Regions from separate parts of the Streptomyces sp. NPDC006510 genome, predicted to be linked through region 2. Evidence: predicted binding sites of a transcription regulator. Region 2 holds the regulator's gene; the other holds the start of a gene.
The links. Region 2 encodes HrcA, which represses chaperone genes, less so after heat shock. Its sites were predicted from a motif close to TTNGCACTCNGNNNNNCNGAGTGCNAA; they were not measured.
Positions count from the first base shown of each region.

Region 1 (15,930 bases), on a different contig from region 2:
TTGGCTCGGGCCACCTCGGCGGTCAGCGGGTCGCGGTCCACGGCGAGCACGGAGATGCCCGCCCGCGCGAGCGCGATCGCGTCGCCGCCGATCCCGCAGCAGAGGTCCGCGACGCCGCGCACCCCGCCCGCCTCAGCGAACCGCCGCGCGCGATGGGTGGCCACCGACGTACGGGTCGCCTGCTCGACGCCGTTCGGCGTGAAGAACATCCGGTACGCGTCCTCGGCGCCGAACTTCGCCACCGCCCGCTGCCGCAGCCGCGCCTGCCCCAGAGCGGCCGAGACCAGCGAGGCCGGGTGGGCGCGGCGCAGCCGGGTGGCGGTGGCGAGTTCCTGGGCGGGGTCGTACGACCGCAGCTCGTCCAGCAGCGCGGCGCCCTCGGGGGTGCGCAGGGCCCTGAAGGCGGCGAGCGGGTCGGGGGTGTCGGACCGGTCGTCGGCGGCGGACGGGCCGTTCGGGGCGAGAGCGTTCACCCGCCCCATTGTGAGCCAGCCGGGTAGACCGGCCCGCCCGGCGGCGGTGTCGGGCCGGGAGGCCGATCGAGTGCTGGCAGTATGCGGCGCCATGCAGCTTGTACGACAAAAGGAAAATATGACCACGAAATGGCGTGAATCAGGCACGCCTCATTCCGAACGGGGGCGGGGCGCAGGCGGGCACCGCCCCGCCTGCGCCGTCCTGGCCGCACTCCTGGTCGCCGCGGTCGGCTCCGGCTGCGCCTCCGGGTCCGACGGGCAGAGCGGCGACACCGAGCACCGGGACCTGCCCGTCGCCGGGAACCCGGGCGCGGAGGCGGGCGCGAACCCTGGCTCGAACCCCGCCGCCGGTCAGCCGGGCGGCCCCGGACGGCGCGCCGGCGAGGTGCGCGTACCCGCCGGAGCCCATGAGAACGCGGAGCTCAGCCCGGCCGTGCGGGCGGCGCTCGCCAAGAAGTGGGGGCTGGACAAGACGCCGCTGATCGCGCCGCCGCCGCCCGCCGTGAAGCCGCGGATCACCACTCGCAGGGGCTTCGAGGTGGAGGGCGGCGACGACTCGCTGCCACCGGTCTTCACCACCGTCCCGACCAAGGACCGCGTCGTCTTCCTGACGATGGACGACGGCTCCGAGAAGGACCCCGAGCTGTTGCAGATGATGGACGAGCTGGACATCCCGTACAGCGCGTTCCTCACCGACTACGAGGTGAGCGACAACTACGGGTACTTCGGCGAGGCGCAGCGGCTGGGCGTCACCCTCAACAACCACACGCTCGGCCACCCCTATCTGCCCGGACTTTCGTACGCCGAGCAGGAACGCGAGATCTGCGACGAGCAGGACATCATCGAGAAGCGGTTCGGGAAGCGGCCCATCCTCTTCCGCCCGCCGTACGGCAACTACAACGGGGACACCCTCCGCATCGCGAAGTCGTGCGGGATCAGGGCCGTGCCCCTCTGGAACGCCGAGGCGTTCCCGGACCGCATGGAGTGGCGCGAGGAGGACGAGGACCTGCACCCGGGCGACATCATCCTCACGCACTTCCGGGGGCGCGGTGAATGGGGCGGCAGCATGGCCGACCTGGTCCGGGCGGTCATGAGGACCGTCACGGACAGGGGGTACGCCGTGGCCCGGCTGGAGGACTACGTATGAGAAAGGCGTACCGGCTGCTGGCCGGACTGCTGGCGGCCGGTGCGCTCCTCACCGCCACCGGCTGCGCACAGTCGGTGGACCCGATCGAACGGCTGGGCCGCAAGGCCGCGCAGAAGGTGCACCACCCGCCGCGGACGCCCGCGGCGGGCCCGTCGGCGCCGGCGCACGGTGATCACGGCGAGCCGGGGTCGACAGTGGTGATCTCCTGCCGTCAGCCGCCGGAGTCCAGGCACTCCCGGTTGTCGCCGCCGCTGAGGCACTGGTGGCCGGTCCGGCCGGGATCGTACGAGGGAGCGGGCGCGGGCGCCGGGTGCGAGCGGCGGTAGTCCTCGTGGCCGATCCGCACCGTCACCACGCACAGCGCCAGTGCTGCCAGCAACTGGATCGCGCCCGCCCAGGGCCAGTTGCCGCGGATCAGCACGACGGCGAACAGACAGATCACCGCGGCGATCCCGCCGAAGACGAGGACGGGTGTCCAGTCCATCGGCGGCGGGCCCGTCGTCTCCGGCCCGTCGGGGGCCCACCGCGAAAAGGCCAGCCGGAAGGCGGTGACCGCGCAGATCAGCCCCTCCAGGAGAACCAGCAGCAGCCCGAGCACCACATCGAGGCAGCCGTTCGCGGCACGCGATGCGGGCGGGGACCGCCGGGGCGCGGGGTGCGGCTGCTCGTACCGAGGTCGGGTCATGTCCACACGGTCGTACGGAACGGTCCGGTCCGTCCGTGCGTTGTCCCCATGTTGTCCGGACTGTTGTCCGGACCGTGCCCCGGTCGTCGCGTTTCGCACCGGGGGAGCGGCGCGAAGGCGACGCCACGATCGCCTGAATTGGCACTCCGCTTGACCGAGTGCTAATCCCGGTCATAGTCTCGGTGCTGGCACTCACCACTGGAGAGTGCCAGCAGTACTGCGCGACTGGCAGGTCCGGCACCCGCGACGACGGATCGACCTGGTCGCCACCCAAAGACTGTTACCCCGTGAGATCTCCGAAGGGGGAGACCGGATCGTGTCGACCGCCAGCTCCAAGGTTGCGATCAAGCCGCTCGAGGACCGCATTGTGGTCCAGCCGCTCGACGCCGAGCAGACCACGGCCTCCGGCCTGGTCATTCCGGACACCGCCAAGGAGAAGCCCCAGGAGGGCGTCGTCCTGGCCGTGGGCCCGGGCCGCTTCGAGAACGGCGAGCGCCTTCCGCTCGACGTCAACACCGGCGACGTCGTGCTGTACAGCAAGTACGGCGGCACCGAGGTGAAGTACAACGGCGAGGAGTACCTCGTCCTCTCGGCTCGCGACGTGCTCGCGATCGTCGAGAAGTAATTCACCCACGTTTGCTTCTGTTCTGCGCCCCTGGCCCCCGCGAATAACCAGCCGGGTGGTCGGGGGCGCAGTTCGTTCGAGAGGAAAGCTCAGCTCCCATGGCGAAGATCCTGAAGTTCGACGAGGACGCCCGTCGCGCCCTTGAGCGCGGCGTCAACAAGCTTGCCGACACGGTCAAGGTGACGATCGGCCCCAAGGGCCGCAACGTCGTCATCGACAAGAAGTTCGGCGCTCCCACCATCACCAACGACGGTGTCACCATCGCGCGCGAGGTCGAGCTCGACGACCCGTACGAGAACCTCGGTGCCCAGCTGGTGAAGGAGGTGGCGACCAAGACCAACGACGTCGCGGGTGACGGTACGACCACCGCCACCGTGCTGGCCCAGGCGCTCGTCCGCGAGGGTCTGCGCAACGTCGCCGCCGGTGCCTCCCCGGCCGCCCTGAAGAAGGGCATCGACGCCGCGGTCAAGGCCGTGTCCGAGGAACTCCTCGCGACCGCCCGCCCGATCGACGACAAGACCGACATCGCCGCCGTGGCCGCGCTCTCCGCGCAGGACCCGCAGGTCGGCGAGCTCATCGCGGACGCGATGGACAAGGTCGGCAAGGACGGTGTCATCACCGTCGAGGAGTCCAACACCTTCGGTCTGGACCTCGACTTCACCGAGGGCATGGCCTTCGACAAGGGCTACCTGTCCCCGTACATGGTGACCGACCAGGAGCGTATGGAGGCCGTCCTCGACGACCCGTACATCCTGATCCACCAGGGCAAGATCGGCTCGATCCAGGAGCTGCTCCCGCTGCTGGAGAAGGTCATCCAGGCCGGTGGCTCCAAGCCGCTGCTGATCATCGCCGAGGACGTCGAGGGCGAGGCGCTGTCGACCCTCGTCGTCAACAAGATCCGTGGCACCTTCAACGCCGTCGCGGTGAAGGCCCCGGGCTTCGGTGACCGCCGCAAGGCCATGCTCGGCGACATCGCCACCCTCACCGGTGCGACCGTCATCGCCGAGGAGGTCGGCCTCAAGCTCGACCAGGCCGGTCTGGACGTGCTGGGCACCGCCCGCCGCGTCACCGTCTCCAAGGACGACACGACGATCGTGGACGGCGGCGGCGAGCCCGGCGACGTCAAGGGCCGGGTCAACCAGATCAAGGCCGAGATCGACGCCACGGACTCCGACTGGGACCGCGAGAAGCTCCAGGAGCGCCTCGCGAAGCTGGCCGGCGGCGTGTGCGTGATCCGTGTCGGCGCCGCCACCGAGGTGGAGCTCAAGGAGAAGAAGCACCGTCTGGAGGACGCCATCTCCGCGACCCGCGCCGCGGTCGAGGAGGGCATCGTCTCCGGTGGTGGCTCCGCTCTGGTCCACGCCGTCAAGGTCCTGGAGGGCAACCTCGGCAAGACCGGCGACGAGGCCACCGGTGTCGCGGTCGTGCGCCGCGCCGCGGTCGAGCCGCTGCGCTGGATCGCCGAGAACGCCGGCCTCGAGGGCTACGTCATCACCTCGAAGGTCTCCGAGCTCGACAAGGGCCAGGGCTTCAACGCCGCGACCGGCGAGTACGGCGACCTGGTGAAGGCCGGCGTCATCGACCCGGTCAAGGTCACCCGCTCCGCGCTGGAGAACGCCGCGTCCATCGCGTCGCTGCTGCTCACGACCGAGACCCTGGTCGTCGAGAAGCCGGCCGAGGAGGAGGCCGAGGCCGCCCACGGCGGTCACGGTCACTCGCACTGACGCGCAGCCTCAGCCGCAGAAGGCCCCCTGTCCCACCGCCGAGCGGTGGGACAGGGGGCCTTCGGGCGTTCAGGCGGGTGTCGTGCCCCTGTCGAGGGCGCCGAGCTCGCGCATCAGGCCCATGAGGTCCTCGTGCCACCAGCCTTCCTGGATCCTGCCGTCCTTGAACCGGAAGATCGTGGTGCCGGTCATGACGCACTGCCTGCCCGTGGGGGCGATGCCCCTGAATTCGCCCTTGTGGGTACCGGTCCAGGTCCACAGCGTCACGACGTCGTCGCCCTCGCAGATCTGCCGGTCCAGGTCGAGGGTGAAGTCGAAGGCGGCGCGCCATCCGGCGACGTTGTTCCGCAGCTGTTCGGAACCGACCACGGTTCGTTCCGTCTTCGCGATGTCGTGGTCGATGTAGTCGGCCGCGAACACCTCGTCGATGGCGTCGAGATTGCCTCCGACCGCGATCTCGTGGAAGAAGCGGCGGGACTGCGCCTGGTTCAGCTGCTCGTCGCGGACCACGTCGAGGTCGGTGAAGGTGGGCATCCCGTCACAGAGCGCCACCATCTCCTGGAAGATCCGCTCGGTCTCGGGCAGCCCGGAATTCGCCATCGCGTCCTCGTACGACGGGAATTCGACGATCTCGACATAGTGCGACCCGTCGGAGCGGTCCTTGCCGATGAGACTGTGAGTGGCGGTCCGGGTGCCCCTGGTCTGCTCGACCCACTGGTCCATGAGACGGTCCATGTCCTCGAACCGCTCCGTCTTGCAGTCGATAACTTGTACGAATCTCATGATGTCTCCCGGTCTCACATTCTGGGTGGGATGCTTCCAGTTTAGTGAGGAACGGGCTTTTCGACGGTTCAGGCCGAGTGGCTCAGACTCCCGGAGTGCACCGGGTCCGCGAAGGGCAGACCGGCCGCGAACCGCTCCATCTCGTCCAGCGCGTGGTCGGCCATCCGGTGCAGCTCGTCGCCCAGCGAACCCGCGATGTGCGGGGTGAGCAGCACATTGGGCAGGGTGTACAACGGCGAGTGCGTGGGCGGGAGTTCGGGGTCCGTCACATCCAGCACCGCATGCAGCCGTCCGGCCGTCAGCTCGGGAAGCAGCGCGTCCTCGTCGATCAGCGAACCCCGCGCCGTGTTGATCAGCGTCGTCCCGGTCGCCATGGCGGACAGCTGCGCCGCACCGATCAGATGGTGTGTCTCCGGCAGCTGGGGCGCGTGCACCGAGACGACGGAGCTGCTCGCGCACAGCTCGTCGAGCGAGGTGAGCCGCACACCGAGCCGCGCCGCCTCCGGACCGTCCACGTACGGGTCGTACAGCAGCACGTCCAGGTCGAAGGGGCGCAGCAGCTCGATCACGCGCCGGCCGATGCGGGAGGCGCCGACGATGCCGACCGTACGGCGGTAGTTGCCGGCTCCGTCGAGCTCCGCGAGCCAGTCGTGGTCGGCGCGCAGACCGCGGTAGCGGTGCGCGGTGTGCAGCACCCGCTTTCCGGCGAACAGGATCGCGGCGAGGGTGAATTCGGCGACCGGCAGGGCGTTGGCCCCGGCCGCCGAGGTGACGGTGATGCCGCGTTCCCAGCAGGCGTCGGTGATGTGGTGCTTCACGGAGCCCGCGGCGTGCACGACGGCCCGCAGCCGGGGCGCGCCGGCCAGTACCCCGGCGGTGAGCGGTGTCGCGCCCCAGCAGGTGAACAACACCTCGGCCTCGGCGAGCGCGGCGGCCACCTCGGGCGTCGGGTCGGCCAGGTCGTGGGCGACGAAGTCCGGGTCGGTGCGGGTGAGGGCGGCGAGCCGGGTGCGGTGGCGGTCGGCGAGGAGGCGGTCGGCGATGCCGGGCCCCATCGAGAGCAGGGCCGCCGGCCGGTTGTCAGTGGCGTGGGGCATGGTGGAACTCGTACTCCTCAGGGCTCGCGGTGAGAGTCACTTGACGCTGCCGGCGGTCAGTCCGGCCTTCCAGTGCCGCTGCAGAGAGACGAAGGCGACGATCAGGGGGATGACGGCGAGGAGGGAACCGGTGACGACGAGCGGGTAGAAGCTCGGCTCGCCGTGGGTGTTGGTGTTCCAGGAGTACAGACCGAGGCTCAGCGGGAAGAGCTTGCGGTCCGAGAGCATCACGAGGGGGAGGAAGAAGTTGTTCCAGATCGCGGTGAACTGGAAGAGGAAGACCGTCACGAAGCCCGGCATGACCATGCGCAGTCCGATGGACCAGAAGACGCGCAGCTCGCCGGCCCCGTCGATACGGGCGGCCTCCAGGGCCTCGTTCGGTATGTAGCCGGTGCTGAACACCCGGGCGAGATACACGCCGAACGGATTGACCAGCACCGGGATCAGCACGGACCAGTAGGTGTTGACCAGGCCGGTCTTGGAGGCCAGGAGGTACATCGGCAGGGCAAGCGCCGTGGTCGGCACGAGCACGCCCATCAGCACGAGGCCGAACAGCTTCTCCTTGCCCCGGAATTCGTACTTGTCGAAGGCGTATCCCGCGGCGACGCAGATCAGCGAGCAGACGATCGCCCCGCCGCCCGCGTACATGAGGCTGTTGAGGTACCAGCGGAAGTAGATGCCGTCGCCGTAGGAGGCCAGGTTCGACAGGTTCTCGCCGAGGTTGAAGCCCTCGAAGGAGAACGCGTTGCCCGCGAGCAGACCGCCGGTGTCCTTCGTGGCGGCGGTGACCAGCCAGACGAGGGGGAAGAGCATGTAGACGACGGCGAGCAGGAGAAAGCCGTTGACAGCGGTCTTCGACATCCATCGGCTGCGGGAGGCGGGGGAGTTCATGCTTTCTTGCCCTTCCGGCCGGTGAAGCGGGTGACGACGAAGGACAGCAGCGCGGCCGTGAGCGCCAGCAGGATGGAGGCGGCCGCGGCCAGACCGTAGTCATTGCGTTCAAAGGCCGCGGTGTACGCGTACATGTTCGGCGTCCAGGTGGAGGAGACGGCGGAGCCGGTCCCCTTGTTGAGAATCAGCGGCTCGGTGAACAGCTGGAGCGAGCCGATGACCGTGAACAGCGTGACCATCACGACGGAGGCGCGGATCAGCGGAACCTTGATGCTGAGCGCGACGCGCCAGGCACCGGCCCCGTCGACCGTGGCCGCTTCGAGTACGGAGCGGTCGATGGCCTGCAACGCGGCATAGAAGATCACCATGTTGTAGCCGAGCCACTCCCACAGTGCGATGTTGACGACGGAGGGAAGGGCGCCTTCGGGGGAGAAGAAGTCGAAGCCGATTCCGCCGGACTCCATGGCGCTGACCACCGGGCTGAGCTGCGGTGTGTAGAGGTACACCCAGATCAGCGCGGCGATGATGCCGGGCACGGCGTGCGGCAGGAAGAGCGCGAGCTGGAAGAACCGGCGGGCGCGGGCCAGCGCGGAGTCCAGCAGCAGGGCGAGGGCGAGGGCGCCGATGAGCAGCAGCGGAATGTAGAACAGGCAGTATCCGAGGAGTACGCCGAAGCCCTCGCGGAACGCCCGGTCGCCCAGGGCCGCCGTGTAGTTGTCGAGTCCGCTGAAGACGGTCTCGGTGCCGCCGAAGCCCAGGCCGGACTGCTTTTCGGTGAACAGGCTGAGCCAGACCGCGTAACCGATCGGCAGCACCATGGCCACGGTGAACAGTACGAAGAAGGGCCCCAGCAGGATGGCGGCGGCTCTGGTCGTCCGGGCGCGCTTCATCAGCCTGCGTCCTCGACCTTCAGACCGCGCTTCTTCAGCTCGGCGACCGTGGCGTCGTGCCCGGCCTTCACGGCGTCCTTGAGGGTGGTGCCGCCGCTCGCGACCTTGCCGAACTGGTCCTTCATGGTGGTGTTCGTGGTGCCGGTGGTCGGGCCCCAGTTCCAGTCCTGGCCGATCGAGGTCGCGGCGCCCTCGAACACCTGGTAGATGTCCTCGCCACCGTAGAAGCCGGCGTCGAAGGACTTCTTGGCCACCGGGCGCAGTGCCGCCGCGGCCGGGAAGGCGCTCGAAGTACCGGACTCGATGCGGGCCTTGATGCCTTCCTCGGTGGTCGACATCCAGGTGGCGAACTCGACCGCGGCCTTGGCCTTCTTGCTGGTCTTGGTCACCGCGAAGGTGGAGCCGCCGAGCATGCCGCTGGCGGGCTTGCCGTCCCAGCTGGGCATCGGGGCGACGGCCCACTTGCCGCTCTGCTCGGGCAGCGTGCCCTTGAGGACACCCGCGCCCCAGGCGGCGCCGAGGTAGCCGACGGTGCCGCCGTTCTTGAGGGAGTTGGTCCACTCGGGGCTGAACGAGGCGTTGGCGCGGATCAGGTCGTCGTCGAGCAGACCCTGCCAGTAGTCGGCGACCTTGTTGGTGGCCGCGTCGGCGGTGCTGACCTTCCAGGTGTCGCCCTCGGGCTTGTACCACTGGGCGCCGGCCTGCCAGGCCATCGCCTGGAACGTGGTCGGGTCATCGGGGAAGAAGGTGCCGATCCGGGCCTTCTTGTCGGCCTTCTTGACCTTCTCGGCGGCCTTGCGGAACTCGTCCCAGGTCTTGGGGACCTCGACGCCGTACTTCTCGAACAGGTCCTTGCGGTAGTAGAAGGACTGCGGCGAGGCGTCGAACGGAACGGCCCAGTTCTTGCCGCCGAGCGTCGTCAGCTCTACCGCCTGCGGCAGCAGCTTCTTCCTGATGTCCTCGGTGAAGTACTGGCCGATGTCCTGGAGCGCGCCCTGACTGACGTACTCCGGAAGCTGCGGGTACTCGATGGAGACCAGGTCGGGGGCGTTGCCCGCCTTGACCGCGTTGGAGATCTTGGCGTACCCGCCCGCGTTGCCGGACGGGATCTCCTCGTACACCACCTTGATGTTCTTGTGCGAGGCGTTGAACGCGTCAACGACCTCCTTGGATCCCTTGGCCCAGCCCCAGAAGGTGATGCTGACGGGCTTGCCGTCGCTTCCGGCGGCGGAGTCGTCGTCGCCGCTGCCGCCACAGGCCGTGAGAAGGGCGAGGGCGGTGGCGGTGCCGACAACGGCGAGGGACGTTCTGCTCGGACTGCGGCTCACAGCGAGGCTCCTGAACTGGCGGCGACATTGGCGTTGGCCGTGATCCTTGGACCAGTCGTGACCGAAGTCAAGAGCGAACGATCGATTGATCGAAAAAAGATCAGATAAGTTACGTACGGAATTGCGTGAGGTAACCTGCGAAATCGGGCGCGAGAGCCGCGGGAACGCCTGCTCCGAGGTCTGCGCCCGTGCCTACGGGAGACGCGCCCCGCACGAGTCCCTGACCCGCAGCTGCGGCAGCAGCGTCAGATGCCGCCGGGGGGCGCCCGCGCTCTGGCCCAGCCGCTCCACCAGCAGTTCCGTGGCGTGGCGGCCCACCTCGCGCTTGGGCGGCGCCACCGCCGTGAGCGGGGTGTCCGCGAGGGCCGCAACCTCGTCGTCGTAGGCGATCAGGGCCAGGTCCTCCGGCACTCGCACGTCCAGTTCGGCCAAGCGCTGCACCACCTGGATCGCGTCCACGTCGTTGTGGATCAGCGCCGCCGTCGCCACCCCCGAGAGGACCGCCTCGCGCAACGCCTGTACGGCCTGCTCGAAGGCGTCCGGGGCGAGTTCGGCCGGTACGGAATCGATCACGTCCTGCGGTGCGCGCAGCCCGAGCACGCCCAGGGCCTCCACGTACCCGGACCGCACCGCGACGGCGGTCGGGGAGTCCGCGCGGGCCATCAGCAGCGGCGCCCCGTGTCCGAGATCCACCAGGTGGCGCACCGCCAGCAGCACGCCGTGCGCATGGTCCGAGCAGACCCGGTCCAGGCCGTCCAGCGGGGAGCCCGCGGTGGGCCTGCGTTCCAGCAGGACGGTCGGCACGGGCAGCGAGGCGATCCAGTCGCCGAACGCGGCGGGGTCGCCCGGGTCCTGCCAGCCGGGCGCGACCAGCAGCCCTTCGGCGCCCGCGGAGAGCAGCCCCTCGGTGCGGGCGTGGTCCTCCTGCGGCCGGTAGTCGGAGATCCGCAGGATGAGCCTGGCCCCGGCCCTGGCGGCGGCCTCGTGGGCGCCGCGGATGACCTCGGCGAAGTAGTAGGTCGACGAGGGCGCGAGCATGCCGAGCACCAGGCCGCTGCCCGTGGAGCCGGGCCCGGCGGCGCCCGTGGGGGCGTCCTGCGGCCAGGACACCGATCCGTGGACCCGGTCGAGCAGGCCGCGGCCGGCCAGTTCCTCCACGTCCCGGCGCGCCGTGACGGGTGAGACGCCCAGCTGCGAGGCCAGATCCGAGACCCGGGCCGAACCCCGTTCCCGTACCAGCCCGAGCAGGCGGTCATGACGTTCAGCAGCACTTTCGCGCACGGCAGCAGTCCCCTCGCAGTGTGTGGCCCGGCCCCCGGTCCGGCCGGTGCCGGGGCCGTTGTCCGACCCTAGACCAGCGTGATCGAACGATGGGAGTTTCGATCATTCAAACGCAATCCATTGACGTTCGATCAATCCGAGTCCAGGATTCCGGCGATGCGGACTCGTCCCGCCCCCACCCCGACTGTCCGTCCCGACCCTGACTGTTCGTACGGAGGAATTGTGAGACATCGCGTCACTGCTGCGGCGCTCGCGGCCCTGACGGCCGCCGGCGGCCTGACCGTCGCGAGCCAGACCGCCGCGCAGGCCGCACCCGCCGGCCGTACCTTCCACGTCGACTGCGCCGCGGACCCGGCGGGCGCCACCGGCAGCAAGGAGCAACCCTGGACCTCGGTCGCCGAGGCCAACGCGCACACCTACGGCCCCGGTGACCGGCTCCTCTTCAAGCGCGGCGCCACCTGCACCGGCACCCTCGCCCCCACGGGCGCCGGCTCCGCCCGCGCCCCGTTCACCATCGCCGACTACGGCAGCGGCCCGGCCCGCGCCCGGCTCGACGGCGCGGGCGCCCACGATGCCGTCCTGCTCGCCAACACGCAGTACGTGCACCTCAAGGCCCTGGAGATCACCAACGCCGACAACCCCGGCAGCGAGCGCAACGGTGTCCGCCTCCGCCTCACCGACTACGGCGTCGCCCGCGGCTTCGACATCTCCGGCCTCTACATCCACGATGTGCGCGGCGGCGACTACAAGACGGTCTCCGGCTCCAGCGCGATCCACATCGCCGTCGAGGGCAAGGCGAAGGCCAGCTGGTACGAAGGCCTGGACATCGGCCACAACCGCATCGAGGACGTCGACCGCGAGGGCATCTACTTCAAGTCGACCTTCTCCAAACGCGATCTGGTCGGCCAGCAGCAGGACCCGAACGTGTACCCGGGGGAGTGGACGCCCAGCACCGGCGTCCGCATCCACCACAACACGCTGAAGTCCCTGGCCGGCGACGGCATGAAGCTCGACACCACCAGCGGCGCCCGCGTCGACCACAACCGGGTCGACGGCTTCCAGCTCCGCTCGCCCTCCGCCAACGCGGGCATCTGGACCTTCAACACCGACGACACGACCGTCGAGTACAACGAGGTCTCGGGCGGCGGCAACACCCACGACGGGATGTCCTTCGACGCCGACGGCGCCTCCCGGAACACCGTCTTCCAGTACAACTACAGCCACGACAACAAGGGCGGATTCCTGCTGATCTGCCCGTACAGCGGCGCCAAGACCATCGGCACGGTCGCCCGCTACAACGTCAGCCGCAACGACGGTGCCCGGCTGATCCAGAACTGCTGGGGCCCGATCCTCGGCACCGAGATCTACAACAACACCTTCCACAACAAGGAGCAGATCCCCGGCTACCTCGTCCAGGACGACGCCGGAAGCCCCGCCACCACCCAGCACGAACTGTCCATCCGCAACAACATCTTCGTGAGCGAGGGAACCGGCGGCTACGCCTTCAAGAACCCGACCCCCGGGCTCTCCTTCGACCACAACGCCTTCTACGGCGTCGAGATGACCCGTCCCGACCCGGGCGGCATCACGGCCGACCCGAAGCTCCGGGACGACTTCCGGCTCGGTGCGGGCTCGCCCGCCCTCGCCGCCGGAGCCGTCATCGAGAACAACGGCGGCAAGGACTACTTCGGCAACGAACTGAAGCCCGGCGCCCCCAACATCGGCGCCTACGCGGGCCGTGGGGTGCGGTAACCGACCGCTCACTGAGGACCGTACTTGCGGCCTGTCTTGGAGGTGACCCCTCCGAGCAGGCCGCGCGGCGTCACCTTCACGAGCCCCATCAACGCCTTGTACCGCGGGTCCGGAACCGAGACCGACTTGCCGCGCGCCAGATCCGCCAGCGCCGTCTCCACCAGCTTGTCCGCGTCGAGCCACATCCAGCCCGGAATGTTGCCGGTACCCATCCCGGCCCGCTGGTGGAACTCCGTCCGTACGAACCCGGGACACAGCGCCATCAGCCGCACCCCCGTACCGGCCATGTCCTTCGCCGCGCCCTGGGTGAACTGCACGACCCACGCCTTGGACGCGCCGTACGTCCCGCGCGGCACGAACGCGGCCACCGAGGCCACGTTGACCACCCCGCCCCGGCCGCGCTCCCGCATCCCGGCCGCGGCCGCCGAGGTCAGCCGCAGCACCGCCTCGCAGTGCACCTTCAGCATCTTCAGCTCATCAACCATCGGCACGTCCAGATAGCGGCCCTTGTTGCCGAACCCGGCATTGTTGACCAGCAGGTCGACCGGATGCCGGCGGTCCGTCAGCCGGTCCTCGACCGCGCCGATCCCCTCGTCCTCGGACAGATCGGCCCTCAGTACCTCGGCCTCGATGCCGTGCCGGTCGTGCAGCTCGGTCGCCTGCTCGCGCAGCCGCTCGGTGTCGCGCGCCACCAGCACCAGGTTGTGCCCGTCGGCCGCGAGCCGCCGCGCGAAGGCGGCACCGATCCCCGCGGTCGCGCCCGTAATCAGTGCAGTCGTCATACGCGGCACGTTAGTGCTTGTCCGGCGCGCGGTGATCAGCTGTCCGCCGCCGACTTCTCGACGTACCTCAGAGCGGCACGCAACGCCTCGGGATGCAGCGCGTCCCCGGCCGCCAGCAGCCCCGGCAGCAGGTCCCGCCGCGTCGTGGACGCCAGGAACTCCATCTTCACGGTGACGTCGTGGTCCGGGCGGTGCACGATCTCGACCGGATCCCCGGCCCGGATCTCGCCCGGCTCGATCACCCGCAGATAGGCGCCCGGAGCCGCCGCCCGGGTGAACCGCTTGACCCAGCGCTCCTCGCCGAGGTGACCGGCGAACGTACGGCACGGAATCCGGCCCGACGTCACCTCCAGCACCAGATCGGCGCCGATCCGCCAGCGTTCGCCGATCTTCGCGCCGCTCACGTCGAGCCCGGCGGTCGTCAGGTTCTCGCCGAACACGCCATTGGCCAGCGGGCGGCCGAGCTCCCGCTCCCACCCGTCGAGTTCCTCGCGGGCGAAGGCGTACACCGCCTGGTCGGAACCGCCGTGATGGCGCAGATCGCACACCGCGTCCCCGGCCAGACCACTGCCGCCGGTGCCCTTGGGGCCGGGGTCGGTGACGCGTACCGGCCCGCCGGCCGGCCGCTTGTCGATGCCGGTCACGCCCGCGGGGGCGTCGGTGTACTCGACGGCCTTCGGCCGTCCCACATTGACGGTCAGCAGTCGCATCGGCTCTGTCGGTTCCAGGGACGTCATGCGGAGAACGCTAACCATTCCATTCTCAAAGATGCACGACAATAATGCGCACCCAATCCAAGAATCGCTTATGGTTGAGGGGTGATCGAAGCCCGTCATCTCCGTGTCCTGCGCGCCGTGGCCGCCACCGGCTCGTTCTCCGCCGCCGCTCGCGAACTGGGCTGCACCCAGCCCGCGGTCAGCCAGCAGATGAAGGCCCTGGAGGCCTCCGCGGGCACCACGCTGCTGATCCGTACCGGACGCGAGATGCGGCTCACCCAGGCGGGTGAGGCCCTCGTCCGGCACGCCTCCGGCATCCTCGCCGGTCTCACCGCCGCCGAGGAGGAGGTCGCCGCCATCGCCGGGCTGCGGGCCGGCCGGGTCCGGCTCGTCTCGTTCCCCAGCGGCAGCTCCACCCTGGTCCCCGGCGCCCTCGCCGCACTGCGCGCGGCCCACCCCGGCACCCGGGTCTCGCTGGTGGAGGCCGAGCCGCCGCGCTCGGTCGAGATGCTGCGCGAGGGCGACTGCGACATCGCGCTGGCGTTCCGGTACGGCACCTCCGGCACCGAATGGGACGACCTGGTGGCGCGCCCGCTGCTCACCGACCGGCTGATCGGCCTGGTCCCGGAGGGGCACCCGCTGTCGCGTTCGGCCGCAGTGGGCATCGCCGATCTGGCCGGGGAGTCGTGGATCGCGGGCTGCCCGCGCTGCCGCCGCCAGCTCGTGGAGGTCTGCGAGGAGTCGGGCTTCACCCCCCGGATCGACTTCGCCACCGACGACTACCCGGCGGTGGTCGGCCTGGTCGGCGCCGGACTCGGGGTGGCCGTACTGCCGGAGCTGGCGATCGAGTCGGTACGTCCCAAGGGGGCGCGCACCGTGACGGTGGAGCCGGCCATCGAGCGCGAGATCGTCGCCCTGACCCTGCCCGACCTGGCCCAGGTCCCGGCGGTGGCGGCCACCCTGGACCGGCTGTCCCTGGCGGCCGCCCGCTGAAGGGCCTGCCTGAGACCCGGCCCATCGCTGTGACCGGGTGACTGCCGCCTCTTAGCGCGGAAACGTTTCTTTTGTTGCTGTACGGGGTGTGGCGGGATCAGCCGTGCCCCGACGGGGACGGAACGCCCGAAGGCGCCGCTGCCGCGATCAGCCGGCTGCGGGCCCGTCCCATGAGCTCTTCACGCTCGTCCTCGGTCAGTCCGCCCCACACTCCGTAGGGCTCTCGCACCGCCAGGGCGTGTGCTGCGCACTCGGCGCGTACCGGGCATCGCATGCAGACCTCTTTTGCCGAGTTCTCGCGGGCGCTCCGTGCCGCCCCGCGCTCACCCTCCGGGTGGAAGAACAGCGAGCTGTCGACCCCGCGGCAGGCCGCCAGCAGCTGCCAGTCCCACAGATCGGCGTTGGGTCCGGGAAGGCGGGAGAAATCTGCCATTGCTTGTCCCCTCGAAACCATGCTGAGTCGGAAACGTCGTTGTCATCCGTCATCGACCGTGCCCAACGACCGTACATCTACGGTGTAAGCAGATGTAAATATGACTGATTGCGAATCTAGTCACAGACACCAGGAAAAGTGAAGAAAACCCGCTAAATGGGGCACGTCTTCATGTGAAGTTTTGGTTGAGGATTGGATGATCCGCGCCGATTCTCCTCCGTGTGCGCTCCCTCACGTAGAGTGCCGAACCCGGTTCTCCGACCCGTAACTCTTTCGAGTGACCGTCGTTGAGAGGACGGAGGCGGTTGACGGAAAAAGCGATCGGGCAGG
Region 1 is NZ_JBEXPH010000068.1:12,874-28,803, reverse strand. It holds gene ABZY11_RS21280 (methyltransferase domain-containing protein) at 1-482, opposite strand, end outside; gene ABZY11_RS21275 (polysaccharide deacetylase family protein) at 592-1,620, shown strand; partial or broken gene ABZY11_RS21270 (polysaccharide deacetylase family protein) at 1,617-1,739, shown strand; gene ABZY11_RS21265 (DUF6234 family protein) at 1,832-2,305, opposite strand; gene groES (co-chaperone GroES) at 2,622-2,930, shown strand; gene groL (chaperonin GroEL) at 3,029-4,654, shown strand; gene ABZY11_RS21250 (ester cyclase) at 4,724-5,437, opposite strand; gene ABZY11_RS21245 (hydroxyacid dehydrogenase) at 5,506-6,534, opposite strand; gene ABZY11_RS21240 (carbohydrate ABC transporter permease) at 6,571-7,425, opposite strand; gene ABZY11_RS21235 (sugar ABC transporter permease) at 7,422-8,315, opposite strand; gene ABZY11_RS21230 (sugar ABC transporter substrate-binding protein) at 8,315-9,643, opposite strand; gene ABZY11_RS21225 (substrate-binding domain-containing protein) at 9,836-10,924, opposite strand; gene ABZY11_RS21220 (right-handed parallel beta-helix repeat-containing protein) at 11,147-12,676, shown strand; gene ABZY11_RS21215 (SDR family oxidoreductase) at 12,685-13,458, opposite strand; gene ABZY11_RS21210 (MOSC domain-containing protein) at 13,494-14,168, opposite strand; gene ABZY11_RS21205 (LysR family transcriptional regulator) at 14,277-15,167, shown strand; gene ABZY11_RS21200 (WhiB family transcriptional regulator) at 15,265-15,600, opposite strand.
Region 1: the regulator HrcA is predicted to act here: its motif matches at 2,444-2,470, upstream of groES (co-chaperone GroES).

Region 2 (14,859 bases):
TCGATCCCGGCAAGGTGCTGGCCTGCGCCAACGATCTGCTGATCTCGCTGGGCGGCGACCTGTTCACGACCTGCCCCCGGACAGGATCCGCTGCCAGGCCGCGCCGGTGTTCTCCGGCCAGCCGAGGGCGCGGCACACGCCCGTCTTCCAGTCCTGGCCGCGCGGTACCACCGGCCAGGCCGTGATGCCCGCGGAGGACGGCTTCACCGCCTCCCACACGTCGATGTAGGGGTGGCCGACCACCAGCACGTCCGGGTCCGACACCTGGTCGGCGATCCGGGACTCCTTGGAGCCGGGGACCAGGTGGTCGACCAGGACGCCCAGCCTGGCGTCCGGGCCGGGGGAGAACTCGCGCACGATGGCGGGCAGGTCGTCGATGCCCTCCAGGTACTCGACGACCACGCCCTCGATCCGCAGGTCGTCGCCCCAGACCCGCTCGACCAGCTCCGCGTCGTGCCGGCCCTCCACGTAGATCCGGCCCGCCCGCGCGACCCGGGCGCGCGCCCCCGGGACCGCGACCGAACCCGAGGCCGTACGCGTGGGGCGCACCGGAGCGGCCGCCGAGGGGCGTACGAGGGTCACCACCTGGCCCTCCAGCAGGAAGCCGCGGGGTTCCATCGGGAACACCCGGTGCTTGCCGAAGCGGTCCTCCAGGGTCACCGTCGGACCCTGGGCCGTCTTCTCGCAGCGGATCACCGCACCGCAGAATCCGGTGGAGACCTCCTCCACGACCAGATCGGTTTCGGCGGGGACCTCGGGAACGGGGGCGGACCTCTTCCACGGCGGGGTCAGATCCGGCTGGTAGCTGCGCATCGGACGACGATAGGACGACCGGGTCCCGTCCGGCGGATCAGGGTCGGACAGGGCGCGGCGTCCGGTGCGGTGCATCGCAGGGCGCCGGAGCGTCTTAGGTGGGGTCTCCCCTGCTCGAACGGAGTTGAGAGCTTGGGGAAGGAGCTGTTCGGACGTTCCGGCAACGCCGCGAGGTGTCGTGCCAGGCGTCGCGACCCCGGCCATGATCTTCCGGACAGGCACTGAGGGTCACGACACGCCGAAGCGTACGGTCAGTTGTTCGCGCTGGTCCCGTACGAACGCCGCGTTCACCACCGCCCCGTGCCCCGGCACGTACACCGCGCCCTCGCCGCCCAGCGCCAGCAGCCGGTCCAGCGCGGCCGGCCAGCGGGACGGGAACGCGTCCCGGCCCGCCTGCGGTTCGCCGGACTCCTCGACCAGGTCGCCGCAGAGCACGATCGCGGGGGAGCCAGGGACGACCGCCACGAGATCGTGGCCGCTGTGCGCGGGGCCCACGTCGGCCAGCAACACCTCGCGCCCGCCGCCCAGATCGAGCGTCCACTCGCCGCACACCTGATGCTGCGGCGCGACCAGCGCATCGACGGCCTCCGCCGCGTCGTGCTCGCTGACCCCCTGGCGCACGGCCGAGCCGCGCAGATCGTCCGCCCCCCGCTTCAGCAGCTCGGTCATGCCGACCGCTCCGTAGACCTCGGCGCCGGGGAACGCGGCGGTGCCCAGCACATGGTCGAAATGGGGGTGGCTGAGTGCGATATGCGTCACCCTCCGGCCGAGCAGGGCCTGCGCCTGGGCCCGCACCTCGGCACCCTCGCGCAGCGTCGATCCGGTGTCGTAGAGCAGCACTCCATCCGCTCCGACCACCAGTGCGACTGTCGCGTCCCATCCGGGAAGGCGCCGCCGGCCCACTCCGTGACCGAGTCGCTCCCAGCCGAACTCTTCCCAAGAGGCATCCATACCGCGACGCTATCGGCAACGACCTGCGCGGTCTCGCGGTAGCGTGCCGGTCGCCCTTGCTAGGTCCCCACTCGGCCGCCGTACACTGGCCGGGGGATTGCTGGCACTCGCGATGACAGAGTGCCAGGCGGATTCCTGGGCAGAGAAACAGGAACGACCCGAGAACCACCGAGGAAACACAGCTGGAGGTGTCGCGATGCTCAGCGAACGCAGACTCGAAGTGCTTCGCGCCATCGTCCAGGACTATGTCGGCACGGAGGAGCCCGTCGGCTCCAAGGCGCTCACCGAGCGGCACAAGCTGGGGGTCTCCCCGGCGACCGTCCGCAACGACATGGCGGTGCTGGAGGACGAGGGCTTCATCGCCCAGCCCCACACCAGTGCCGGACGCATCCCGACGGACAAGGGCTACCGGCTCTTCGTCGACAAGCTCGCGGGGGTCAAGCCCCTCTCGTCGCCGGAGCGCCGGGCCATCCAGAATTTCCTCGACGGTGCGGTCGACCTCGACGACGTCGTGGGCCGCACCGTCCGGCTGCTCGCGCAGCTGACCCGGCAGGTCGCCATCGTGCAGTACCCCTCGCTGACCCGGTCGACGGTGCGGCATGTGGAGCTGCTGTCCCTGGCGCCCGCCCGGCTGATGCTCGTGCTCATCACGGACACCGGCCGGGTCGAACAGCGCATGATCGACTGCCCCGCCCCGTTCGGCGAGACCTCTCTCGCCGATCTGCGGGCCCGGCTCAACAGCCGGGTCGTCGGACGCCGTTTCGCGGACGTCCCGCAGCTGGTGCAGGATCTGCCGGAATCCTTCGAGAGCGAGGACCGGGGAACCGTGTCCACCGTGCTCTCCACCCTGCTCGAAACCCTCGTCGAGGAGACGGAGGAGCGGCTGATGATCGGCGGCACCTCCAACCTCACCCGCTTCGGGCACGACTTCCCTGTGATGATCCGGCCGGTGCTGGAGGCACTGGAGGAGCAGGTCGTGCTGCTGAAGCTGCTCGGCGAGGCCAAGGACTCGGGCATGACCGTACGTATCGGGCACGAGAACGCCCACGAGGGGCTCAACTCCACGTCCGTCGTCGCGGTCGGCTACGGTTCGGGCGACGAGGCAGTCGCCAAACTCGGCGTGGTCGGACCGACCCGCATGGACTACCCCGGAACGATGGGAGCGGTACGCGCAGTGGCACGTTACGTCGGACAGATCCTGGCGGAGTCGTAAGTGGCCACGGACTACTACGCCGTACTCGGCGTGCGCCGCGACGCATCTCAGGACGAGATCAAGAAGGCATTCCGGCGGCTCGCCCGCGAGCTGCACCCGGATGTGAACCCCGATCCGAAGACCCAGGAGCGGTTCAAGGAGATCAACGCCGCCTACGAGGTGCTGTCGGACCCGCAGAAGAAGCAGGTCTACGACCTCGGCGGCGACCCGCTGTCCGCCTCCGGCGGCGGTGGCGCGGGCGGATTCGGACAGGGCGGCTTCGGCAACTTCTCCGACATCATGGACGCGTTCTTCGGTACGTCGTCGCAGCGCGGACCCCGTTCGCGCACCCGGCGCGGCCAGGACGCGATGATCCGGCTGGAGATCGATCTCGCCGAGGCGGCGTTCGGTACCACCAAGGACATCCAGGTCGACACGGCCGTCGTCTGTACGACCTGCAGCGGCGAGGGTGCCGCACCCGGCACCTCCGCCCAGACCTGTGACATGTGCCGCGGCCGCGGCGAGGTCTCCCAGGTCACCCGGTCCTTCCTCGGCCAGGTCATGACCTCGCGGCCCTGCCCGCAGTGCCAGGGCTTCGGCACGGTCGTGCCGACCCCGTGCCCGGAGTGCGCCGGCGACGGCCGCATCCGCTCCAGGCGCACGCTCACCGTGAAGATCCCCGCCGGTGTCGACAACGGCACCCGCATCCAGCTCGCGGGCGAGGGCGAGGTCGGCCCCGGCGGCGGCCCGGCCGGCGATCTGTACGTGGAGATCCACGAGCTCTCGCACGCGGTGTTCCAGCGCCGCGGCGACGATCTGCACTGCACCGTCACCATCCCCATGACGGCGGGCGCGCTCGGCACCAAGGTGCCGCTGGAGACGCTCGACGGCCTGGAGGAGGTCGACATCCGGCCGGGCACCCAGTCCGGCCAGTCGGTACCGCTGCACGGCCGCGGCATCACGCATCTGCGGGGCGGCGGGCGCGGCGATCTGATCGTGCACGTCGAGGTGATGACCCCGACGAAGCTGGACCCGGAGCAGGAGCGACTGCTGCGCGACCTGGCGAAGATGCGTGGCGAGGAGCGGCCCACCGGCCAGTTCCAGCCCGGCCAGCAGGGGTTGTTCTCCCGGCTGAAGGACGCCTTCAACGGCCGCTGACCGGTCCCGCAGACCGTTCCCGGACGCCGGACGGGCCCGCTCGACGGGGCCCGTCCGGCGTTTGAGTACAAAGCGGACCCCGGGCCGCGCGCCCCGGGCGGCGCGGGACGTGACACGATGCGGTCATGTCATCCGCGTTGACCGATCTCTGCCGGTATCCGATCGTGCAGGCCCCGATGGCGGGCGGCACGTCCTGTCCGCAGCTCGTCGCGGCCGTCTCCGAGGCGGGCGGGCTCGGTTTTCTCGCTGCCGGGTACAAGACGGCGGACGGCATGTACAACGAGATCAAAGAGCTGCGCGGGCTGACCGCTCAGCCCTTCGGCGTCAATCTCTTCATGCCGCAGCCGGCGCTGGCCGACCCGAGCGCCGTCGAGGTGTACCGGCACCAGCTCGCGGGCGAGGCCGCCTGGTACGAGACCCCGCTGGGCGACACGGACTCCGGCGGCGACGACAACTACGACGCCAAGCTGGCCATCCTCCTGGAGGACCCGGTCCCGGCCGTCTCGTTCACCTTCGGCTGCCCGACCCGCGACATCCTCGACGCGTTCGCCGGCGTCGGCACGTACACCGTCGTGACCGTCACCACGCCCGAGGAGGCCCAGGCCGCCCAGTGGGCGGGCGCCGACGCGGTCTGTGTCCAGGGCGTCGAGGCGGGCGGTCACCAGTCCACCCACCGCGACGACCCGCAGACCGACGGCACCGGGATCGGGCTGCTCTCGCTGGTGTCCCAGGTCCGCGAGACCGTGCAGATACCGATCGTCGCCACGGGCGGGCTGATGCGCGGCTCCCAGATCGCCGCGGTGATCGCCGCGGGCGCGGAGGCGGCGCAGCTCGGCACGGCGTTCCTCGCCTGCCCCGAGTCCGGGGCGAGCCTGCTGCACAAGCAGGCGCTGACCAACCCGCTGTTCGTACGGACCGCCCTGACCCGGGCGTTCTCCGGCCGCCCGGCCCGCGGCCTGGTCAACCGGTTCATGCGCGAGCACGGCCCGTACGCCCCCGCCGCCTACCCGCAGGTCCACTATCTGACCGCCGGGCTGCGCCGGGCGGCGGCGAAGGCCGGGGACGCGCAGGGCATGGCCCTGTGGGCGGGCCAGGGGCACCGGATGGCACGCGAGCTGCCGGCCGGCCGGCTGGTCAGGCTGCTCGCCGAAGAACTGGACGCCGCACGGACGGCAGTGAGCACAGGGAGTACGCAGTGACCGCACCGGTCTTCGTCGTCGAACAGGTCCCCGACGGGCCCGAGTTCGTCCTGGAGGGGCCCGAGGGCCGGCATGCCGTGTCGGTGAAGCGGCTGCGCGCCGGTGAGGAGGTCGTGCTCACCGACGGGCGCGGCCGCTGGACGGAAGGCGTCGTCTCGGCCGCCGAGGGCAAGGACCGGCTCGTCGTCACCGGCCTGGCCCCGGTCCGGGAGGAGCCCCGGCCCTCCCCCCGCATCACCGTCGTCCAGGCCCTTCCCAAGGGCGACCGCGGCGAGGTCGCCGTGGAGACGATGACGGAGACCGGGGTCGACGCGATCGTGCCCTGGCAGGCCTCGCGCTGCATCACGCAGTGGAAGGGCGACCGCGGCCTCAAGTCCCTCGCGAAATGGCGCAACACGGCCCGGGAGGCGGGCAAGCAGTCCCGCCGGGTGCGTTTCCCCGAAGTGGCCGACGCGATGACGACCAAACAGATCGCCGCGCTCGTGGCCACGGCGGACTTCGCCGCCGTCCTGCACGAGGACCGGGGACACGACAGTGAGCCGCTGGCCACCGTCCTGCTCCCGGCCCAGGGCGAGATCGTGCTGATCGTCGGACCCGAGGGCGGGGTGTCGCCGGACGAGCTGGCGGTCTTCGCCGGGGCGGGCGCCCGGACCTGCCGGCTCGGAGCGAGCGTGCTGCGCACCTCTACGGCGGGCACGGCGGCGACGGCACTGCTGCTGGGGCGGACCGGCCGCTGGTCGTGAACCCTGTTGTGAGCCCGCTGTACGCCCCGTCGCGTGCGCCGGAGCCGCCCGCGGTTTTGGCCGCAAGCCGTCTACCGCTCCACGGGCGAACGGTGGGAAGCTGCCCGTATGGGGACATCAAGGGCATGGGGTCAGGGAAGAGAGCGGCGCTTTCTGGCCGCTTCCGCACTCGTGGTCGCGGCGGTCGCGGGTACCGCCGCCTGTGACCCCGCGGGCGGACTGAACTCCGCATCCATCGCCGTGACCACCGACCGGGTAGGCACCGGCGCACTGGAGCGCAACGGGGTCGATGTGCAGTGGCTGAACTGCACGGCCGACGTCGACGGGGACCGGACCGGGGGCGCCTCGCCCGCCGCGTCCGCGCGCCGGGTCGCCGACGTCGACTGCACCGGCAAGACCGAGAGGGGCGAGGCCATCACCCTCACCGGCAAGGTGACCCAGGAGTTCGGCGGGCGGTGCGTGCGGGGGGACTTGACCGCGAAGGCGGGCGGGAAGGCCGTCTTCCGGGCGGATGTGCTCGGCAACTGCGCCGCCCCGTCGACCGCCGTGCTGAATCCGCCACCGGCCGGCGGCGGCCAGGGCGCCCGGCCGACGGTCACCGTCACGGTGACGGTGACCGAAACGCCTGTGGGTAAGTGACTTCGACCGGCGGGCCGGGGCCCGTCGGACTCCGGCCAACCCGGTTACGCAGAGCATGGCGGCGGCCTAGGGTGATCGATGTGACACAGCCTGCCTATCTCCGATTCCCCCATGTCCAGGGCGATTCGATCGCCTTCACCGCCGAGGACGATGTCTGGCTGGCGCCGCTGGACGGCGGCCGGGCCTGGCGCGTCAGTGCCGACAACCGGCCTGTCACCCATCCACGGATATCGCCCGACGGAACCCGGGTCGCCTGGACGTCCACCCGGGACGGGGCGCCCGAAGTGCACATCGCGCCGACCGACGGCGGCCCCTCCCGGCGGCTCACCTACTGGGGCGACGCGCGGACCGCCGTCCACGGCTGGACGCCCGAGGGCGAGGTGCTGGTCGTCAGCACCCATGGGCAGGCGTCGCTCCGGCGCAGCTGGGCCAGGGCCGTCCCGGTCGACGGCGGGCCCGCCCGGACCCTGCCGTACGGGCCGGTCGGCTCGGTCGCGTACGGGCCCGGCGGCCGGGTGCTGCTGCTCTCGGTCACCATGGGGCGCGAGGCCGCCACCTGGAAGCGCTACCGGGGCGGCACGGCAGGCAAGTTGTGGATCGAGCGGGAGTCCCCGGCGGACGGCCCGGAGGAGTTCGTACGCCTTCACGCGGACCTCGACGGGAACATCGAATCCCCGATGTGGGTGGGGGAGCGCATCGCTTTCCTCTCCGACCACGAAGGCGTCGGCGCGCTCTACTCCTCGCTCCCCGACGGCTCCGACCTGCGCCGCCACACCGGCATCGAGGGCTTCTACGCCCGTCACGCGACCACCGACGGCACCCGCGTCGCCTACGCCTCGGCCGGTGAACTCTGGTTGCTGGACGGCCTCGCCGGCGACGGGCCCCGCCGCCTCGACATCCGGCTCGGCGGCCAGCGCGCCGACCTCCAGCCGCACTCCGTGCACGCCGGCAGCCATCTCGACTCCGCGTCCCCGGACCGTACCGGCCGCGGCAGCGCCGTCGGGACGCGCGGCGCCGTCCACTGGGTCACCCACCGCGAGGGACCGGCCCGCGCACTCGCCGTCGAACCGGGCGTACGGGCCAGACTGCCCCGCGCCTTCCAGGCCGACGGCGACCAGCATGTCGTCTGGGTCACCGACGCCGAGGGCGACGACGCCCTGGAGTGCGCACCCGCCACCGGAACCGCCCCCGGCGCCGTACCGCGCCGCCTCGCCGCAGGCCGTATCGGCAGGGTCCTCGACCTGGCCCCGGCCCCTGACGGCAGCCGGTTCGCCGTCGCCGCGCACGACGGGCGGGTCCTGATCGTCGAACGGGAGAGCGGCGAGGTCCACGAGGTGGACCGCAGCGAGCACGGCGACGTCTCCGGCCTCGTCTTCTCGCCCGACTCCTCCTGGCTCGCCTGGTCCCACCCCGGGCCCGAGCCGCTCAGTCAGCTCAAGCTCGCGCACCTGGCGGATCTGTCGGTCGCCGAGGCCACCCCGCTGCGCTTCCGGGACTTCGCCCCCGCATTCACCGGCGACGGCAAGCACCTGGCCTTCCTCTCCGAGCGGTCCTTCGACCCGGTCTACGACGCCCATGTCTTCGACCTGGCGTTCATCGGCGCCTGCCGCCCGCATCTGCTGACGCTCGCCGCCACCACGCCCTCCCCGTTCGGGCCGCAGCGCCATGGCCGCCCGACCGAGAAGGAGAAGGGCGGCGGCGAGGGCGACCAGGACAACCCGACCGCGCTGCCGGTCACCCGGATCGACCTCGAAGGACTCGCCGACCGGATCGTGCCGCTGCCCGTCGAGGCCGCCAGCTACTCCACACTGCGCGCCGCGAAGGACGGGCTGCTGTGGCTGAGCCACCCGGTGACCGGGGTGCTCGGGACCGGCGCCGCCACCCACGACTCCGGGCGGCCCGAGACCGTCCTGGAGCGGTACGACCTGGAGAAGCTGCGCTGCGAGGAACTCGCCTCGGGCGTCAGGGATTTCGCGGTCAGCGGGGACGGCAAGCGGGTTGTCCTGCAGACCCGCGGCAAGCTGCGCGTCGTACCGTCCGACAGCCATGTCGCGTGCGACGACGAGGACGGCGGCAGCGACGGCGGCGTCACCGTCGACCTCTCCCGGATCCGGCGGACCCTCGAACCGGCCGCCGAATGGCGCCAGATGTACAACGAGGCCGGGCGCATCATGCGGGACAACTACTGGCGCCCCGACATGGGCGGTCTCGACTGGGACGGAGTCCTGGACCGCTACCGCCCGGTGCTGGAGCGGGTCGCCACCCACGACGACCTGATGGACCTGCTGTGGGAGGTGCAGGGGGAGCTCGGCACCTCGCACGCCTATGTGACGCCGCCCGGCGGATGGGGCGACGACTCGGCCCGGCAGGGGCTGCTCGGTGCGGACATCTCCCGTACGGACGAAGGCAGTTGGCGCATCGACCGGGTCCTGCCGTCCGAGACCTCCGACCCGGAGGCCCGCTCGCCGCTCGCCGCGCCCGGAGTGGCGGTACGCGCCGGGGACGCGATCCTCGCCGTCGACGGCCGCCCGGTCGACCCGGTGACCGGCCCCGGACCGCTGCTCACCGGCTCGGCGGGCAAACCGGTCGAGCTGACCGTCTCACCGGTGGACGGCGGTGACCCCCGCCATGTCGTCGTCGTACCGGTCGCCGACGAGGAGGCGCTGCGCTACCACGCGTGGGTCGCCGACCGGCGGGCCTATGTGCACGAGCGCTCCGGCGGCCGCCTCGGCTACCTCCACGTCCCCGACATGGTCGGCTCGGGCTGGGCGCAGCTCCACCGCGACCTGCGGATCGAAGTGGCCCGCGAGGGGCTGGTCGTGGACGTCCGGGAGAACCGCGGCGGCCACATCTCGCAGCTGATCGTGGAGAAGCTCGCCCGCCGCGTCGTCGGCTGGGACCTGCCGCGCGGCATGCGGCCGTTCAGCTACCCGCAGGACGCGCCGCGCGGCCCCGTGGTCGCCGTGGCCAACGAGTTCTCCGGCTCGGACGGCGACATCGTGAACGCCGCGATCAAGGCCCTGCGGATCGGGCCGGTCGTCGGTACGCGGACCTGGGGCGGCGTGGTCGGCATCGACAGCCGGTACCGGCTGGTGGACGGTACGTCGGTCACCCAGCCCAAGTACGCGTTCTGGTTCGAGGGTTACGGCTGGGGCGTGGAGAACCACGGGGTCGATCCCGATGTCGAGGTCGTGATGACGCCGCAGGACCATGTGGCGGGGCGGGATCCGCAGCTGGACGAGGCGATCCGGATCGCGCTGGCCTCGCTCGCCGAGACCCCGGCGAAGCGGGCGCCGGAGCTGCCGGAGGCGTAGGGGTGGCGGGGCGGGTGCGGGTCCGGTGCGCCTGCGGCGGGCCCGATCCCCCTGCCCGACCCTTCCCGTAACCGGGGGCTCAGCCCCCCGGACTCCCGCTCCTCAAGCGCGGGAGGGGCTGGATCTCGCCCCGGTCCGGGAAGGGCGGGCAGGGGACAGGGCCCGCCGCAGGCGGCCCGATAGCATGCCGTACAACGATCACCAACAACCCGAGGAGCCACCCCATGGCGGGAGAACCGCAGCCCGACTGCCTGTTCTGCAAGATCGTCTCGGGTGAGATCCCGGCAACCATCGTCCGCGAGACCGAAACCACCGTCGCCTTCCGGGACATCAACCCGCAGGCCCCCACCCACGTACTCGTCATCCCCCGCGTCCACTACCCGGACGCCGCCGCGCTCGCCGCCGCCGAGCCGACGATCACCGCCGACATACTGCGTGAGGCCGGGCAGGTCGCCGCCGACGAGAAGATCGTGGACACCGGTTACCGGGTCGTCCTCAACACCGGCTCCGGCGCCGGCCAGACCGTCTTCCACGCGCACGCCCACGTCCTGGGCGGCCGCGGACTGCAGTGGCCCCCCGGCTAGAACGGCCCGTCGCACACCATGTCCGTACGCGAACTCGTGGTCCTGGGCACCGCCAGCCAGGTCCCGACCAGACACCGCAACCACAACGGCTATCTGCTGCGCTGGGACGGCGAGGGCATCCTCTTCGACCCGGGTGAGGGCACTCAGCGCCAGATGCTGCGGGCCGGCGTCGCCGCGCACGACATCGACCGGATCTGCGTCACGCACTTCCACGGCGACCACTCGCTCGGCCTGGCCGGGGTGATCCAGCGGATCAACCTCGACCAGGTCCCGCACCCGGTCATCGCGCACTACCCGGCGAGCGGGCAGCGCTTCTTCGAGCGGCTGCGGTACGCCACCGCGTACCGCGAGTCCGTCGAGCTGACCGAGGCCCCGGTCGCCGCCGACGGGGTGCTCGCCACCACCGAGGCGTACACACTCAGCAGCCACCGGCTCTCGCACCCCGTCGAGTCGTACGGCTACCGGCTCGTCGAACCCGACGGGCGCCGCATGCTGCCCGCGAAACTGGCCGAGCACGGCATCAAGGGGCCGGACGTCGGCCGGATCCAGCGCGAGGGCGCCCTCGGCGGCGTCACGCTGGACGACGTCTCCGAGCGCAGGCGCGGCCAGCGGTTCGCGTTCATCATGGACACGAGGCTCTGCGACGGCGTGCACGTCCTCGCCGAGGGCTGTGACCTGCTTGTCATCGAGTCGACCTTCCTCGACGAGGACGAACGGCTCGCCACCGACCACGGCCATCTGACCGCCGGACAGGCGGCCCGGGTGGCCCGGGACGCGGGCGTGCGGCACCTCGTGCTGACGCACTTCTCGCAGCGGTACGACGACCCGGCCGTCTTCGAGACCCAGGCCCGCGCGGCGGGGTTCGAGGGCGAACTGACCGTCGCCCAGGACCTCAGCAGGGTCCCCGTGCCCACCCGGCACCTTTGAACACATCAGCACCACCATCTGTGAGCGTGAAAAACCCGTGCATCTCCCCAAAGCCGAACTTCACCTCCACATCGAAGGCACCCTCGAACCCGAGCTGGCCTTCGAGCTCGCCGGACGCAACGGTGTGCGGCTGCCGTACGCGGACACCGAGGAGCTCCGCACCGCCTATCGCTTCGACGACCTGCAGAGTTTCCTCGACCTGTACTACGCGCTGATGGCGGTGCTCCGGACCGAGGAGGACTTCGAGGAGCTCGCCGACGCGTATCTCGCCCGCGCCGCGGCGCAGGGCGTCCGGCACGCGGAGATCTTCTTCGACCCGCAGGCGCACACCGCCCGCGGCGTCCCGATCGGCACCGTCGTCGAGGGGCTCGGCCGGGCGCTGGACCGCAGCGAGGAGAAGCACGGCATCTCCACCCAGCTGATCATGTGCTTCCTGCGCGACCAGTCGGCCGAGTCGGCGCTGGAGACCCTGGAGTCGGCGAAGCCGTATCTGCACCGGATCGGCGCGGTCGGCCTCGACTCGGCGGAGGTCGGGCACCCGCCCGTCAAGTTCCGTGAGGTGTACGAGGCGGCCGGGGCCCTCGGGCTGCGCAAGGTCGCCCACGCCGGCGAGGAGGGCCCGCCCGAGTACATCCGGGAGGCTCTGGACGTCCTCGGGGTCGAGCGCATCGACCACGGGCTGCGCTGCATGGAGGACCCGGACCTGGTGAAGCGGCTGGTCGCGGACCGGGTGCCGCTCACCCTCTGCCCGCTGTCCAACGTACGGCTGCGCGCCATCGACACCCTGGAGGAGCACCCGCTGCGGGCCATGATGGCCGCCGGACTGCTCTGCACGGTGAACTCCGACGACCCCGCCTACTTCGGCGGATACGTCGGGGACACCTTCCACGCCGTCCACGAGGCGCTCGGCCTGGACCAGGAGCAGCTGCGCACGCTGGCCCGCAACTCCTTCGAGGCGGCCTTCCTCGACCACGACGAGGAGCGCAGGGCGCGCTATCTGTCCGAGGTCGAGGCGTACGCGTTCGACTGACCGGCCCCGCCCGCCGGCCCGGCCGTCCGGAACGCGTTGCGGACCGGGCGCCTGCGGCGCACGGGCAGGCTGATCTCCGTGACGGCCTGCTCGGGCGCGCCCAGCCTGGGCACGGCGCCGGGCACCGCTCCGGTGGTGACGGCGAGCAGCGCGGCCGGGGCGCCGCCCCTGCGCCGTACCGATCCCGGCACCAGCGGACGGCCGCCGGTGTGCAGGGCGACGGCCGTAACCGGCGCGGCCACCAGGAGCGTGACGGCGCCCAGGATCAGGCCCATCACCGGGTAGCCGGCCTGCTCGGACAGCACACTGCCCAGGACCGGCCCGCAGGCCACCCCGACGGACGAGGCGGAGCCGGCGAGGACCGCCCAGCGGCCGCGTACGTCCAGGGAGGCGGCCAGGCCGATCAGATACGACAGGACCACCGGGTAGACGGTGTTCCACAGGATCTCGCCGGTCGCGAACGAGCCGAGGTTCCGGGCCGACGAACTGAGCACGATGCTCCCCGCGATGATCACGGTGCCCAGGCCGATCGGCACCGCCCGGCCGAGCCTGGCGCCCAGCACCCCGGCGCCCATCACCCCGAGCAGACCCGCGCCGAGCGCGGCGGCGAACACCGCGCCGATGGTGACCTCGGAGAGCCCGGCCTGGGCCACGCCGATCCGGCTGCTGACGCCCCACAGCGCGTTCTGCGCCATGGACCAGACGAGCATGCCGCCTGCGAGCACCAGACCGGAACGGCGGTGCGGCAGCCGGCCGGCCACCGGGGCGGCGGGACCGGTGGGCGTGACACCGCCGAGCCGCGCGGTGGCGGGCCAGACGAGCAGGGCGACCAGGGTGATGGAGGCGAACGGCAGCCGGTGGCCGCCGCCGAGGTGCGGGATCGTCAGATAGAGGGCGCCCGCCGTCGCGGAGACGCTGAGCAGCCCGAGCGACGAGGTCCGGTGCGGATCGCGCTCGGCGGCGATGCCCGCGGCGGCCACCGCGGTCGCCGTACCGGAGCCGAAGCCGCCGATCATCGCGCCCATGACCACCAGCGGCACCGAGCCGGCCAGGGCGGCGCAGCCGTACCCCGTCATGGCCAGGACCAGTCCGATCCGGGCCGGCCGCCGCGGCCCGTACGTCTCGACCCGGCCCGCCAGCGTGAACCCGGCAGTCGCCGAACTCAGCAGCAGGGCACTGCCGACCAGACCGGCCTGCGCCGTACTGAGGCCGAGACAGACGGAGAGCCGCCCGACGATGGTGGGGAGCAGATAGGCGGCGAGGTAGCCGGCGGTGAATACGGCGACCAGGGGCCACGCGGCGCGAGGGCGCGAGGACATGGGCGTTCCTGAAGACATGCCGGATCGACGGCAGAGAAGGCAGGGGAGGGCAATGCGGGAAATACGGAGAAGTCGGGCCACTCGTCGGCAACCGTCGCCGATGGGGCTCGCGGGCCAATTTGTATCAACCGCGGCCAGTCGCCCGAAAGGCACACTCATGTGATCCGGGTCACATATGCGTTTACCCTCCGAAAGTGCGGGTAGCAGCGCATGTTTATGCAGGTCAGCGCCCATCCGTGAGGCGCTGCGGACGAGCCCGCCGGTACCGGCGGCGCGCAGCCTCCGGTTACGGCGGCGAATCGGGCACACTGGCCAGATCTGCCACGACCGGGGAGTGCAAGGTGAGCACGGACATTCCAGGCATCGACCCACTGGACGGGCTGCGCGCCCCGCAGGACCCGGACTGCGACGTCTTCCTCACCGGCACGGTCTTCCTCGACATCATCTTCACCGGCCTGGACAGCGCCCCCGTCCGCGGCACCGAGTCCTGGGCGCGCGGCATGGGCTCCAGCCCCGGCGGCGTCGCCAACATGGCCACCGCGCTGGCCCGGCTGGGGCTGCACACCTCGCTGGCCGCGGCCTTCGGCGACGACCACTACGGGGAGTACTGCTGGGACGCCCTGGAACAGGGCGAGGGCATCGATCTGTCCATGTCGCACACCGTCCCCGGCTGGCACTCGCCGGTCACCGTCTCGATGGCGTACGAAGGCGAGCGGACGATGGTCTCGCACGGCCACGAGGCCCCCGGCCCCGAGGGCGCCCACGGCGTGCTCTCCGCCGGGGAACCGCCGTTCCCACGCTGCCCGCCCCGCGCACGCGCCGCCGTCGCCTCGCTCGCCCCCGGCCGCAGCGAACCCTGGGTCGCCAGTGCGGCCCGCAACGGCGCCCGGATCTTCGCCGACGTCGGCTGGGACGAGACCGGCCGTTGGGACCTGGACGCCCTCGCCGACCTGGAGCACTGCCAGGCATTCCTCCCCAACGCCGAGGAGG
Region 2 is NZ_JBEXPH010000108.1:22-14,880, forward strand. It holds partial or broken gene ABZY11_RS27625 (serine/threonine-protein phosphatase) at 1-74, shown strand, start outside; partial or broken gene ABZY11_RS27630 (DUF3097 domain-containing protein) at 79-813, opposite strand; gene ABZY11_RS27635 (MBL fold metallo-hydrolase) at 1,042-1,764, opposite strand; gene hrcA (heat-inducible transcriptional repressor HrcA) at 1,961-2,977, shown strand; gene dnaJ (molecular chaperone DnaJ) at 2,978-4,114, shown strand; gene ABZY11_RS27650 (nitronate monooxygenase) at 4,240-5,313, shown strand; gene ABZY11_RS27655 (16S rRNA (uracil(1498)-N(3))-methyltransferase) at 5,310-6,056, shown strand; gene ABZY11_RS27660 (hypothetical protein) at 6,165-6,695, shown strand; gene ABZY11_RS27665 (PDZ domain-containing protein) at 6,776-10,009, shown strand; gene ABZY11_RS27670 (histidine triad nucleotide-binding protein) at 10,234-10,593, shown strand; gene ABZY11_RS27675 (ribonuclease Z) at 10,612-11,520, shown strand; gene ABZY11_RS27680 (adenosine deaminase) at 11,558-12,550, shown strand; gene ABZY11_RS27685 (MFS transporter) at 12,514-13,869, opposite strand; gene ABZY11_RS27690 (PfkB family carbohydrate kinase) at 14,211-14,859, shown strand, end outside.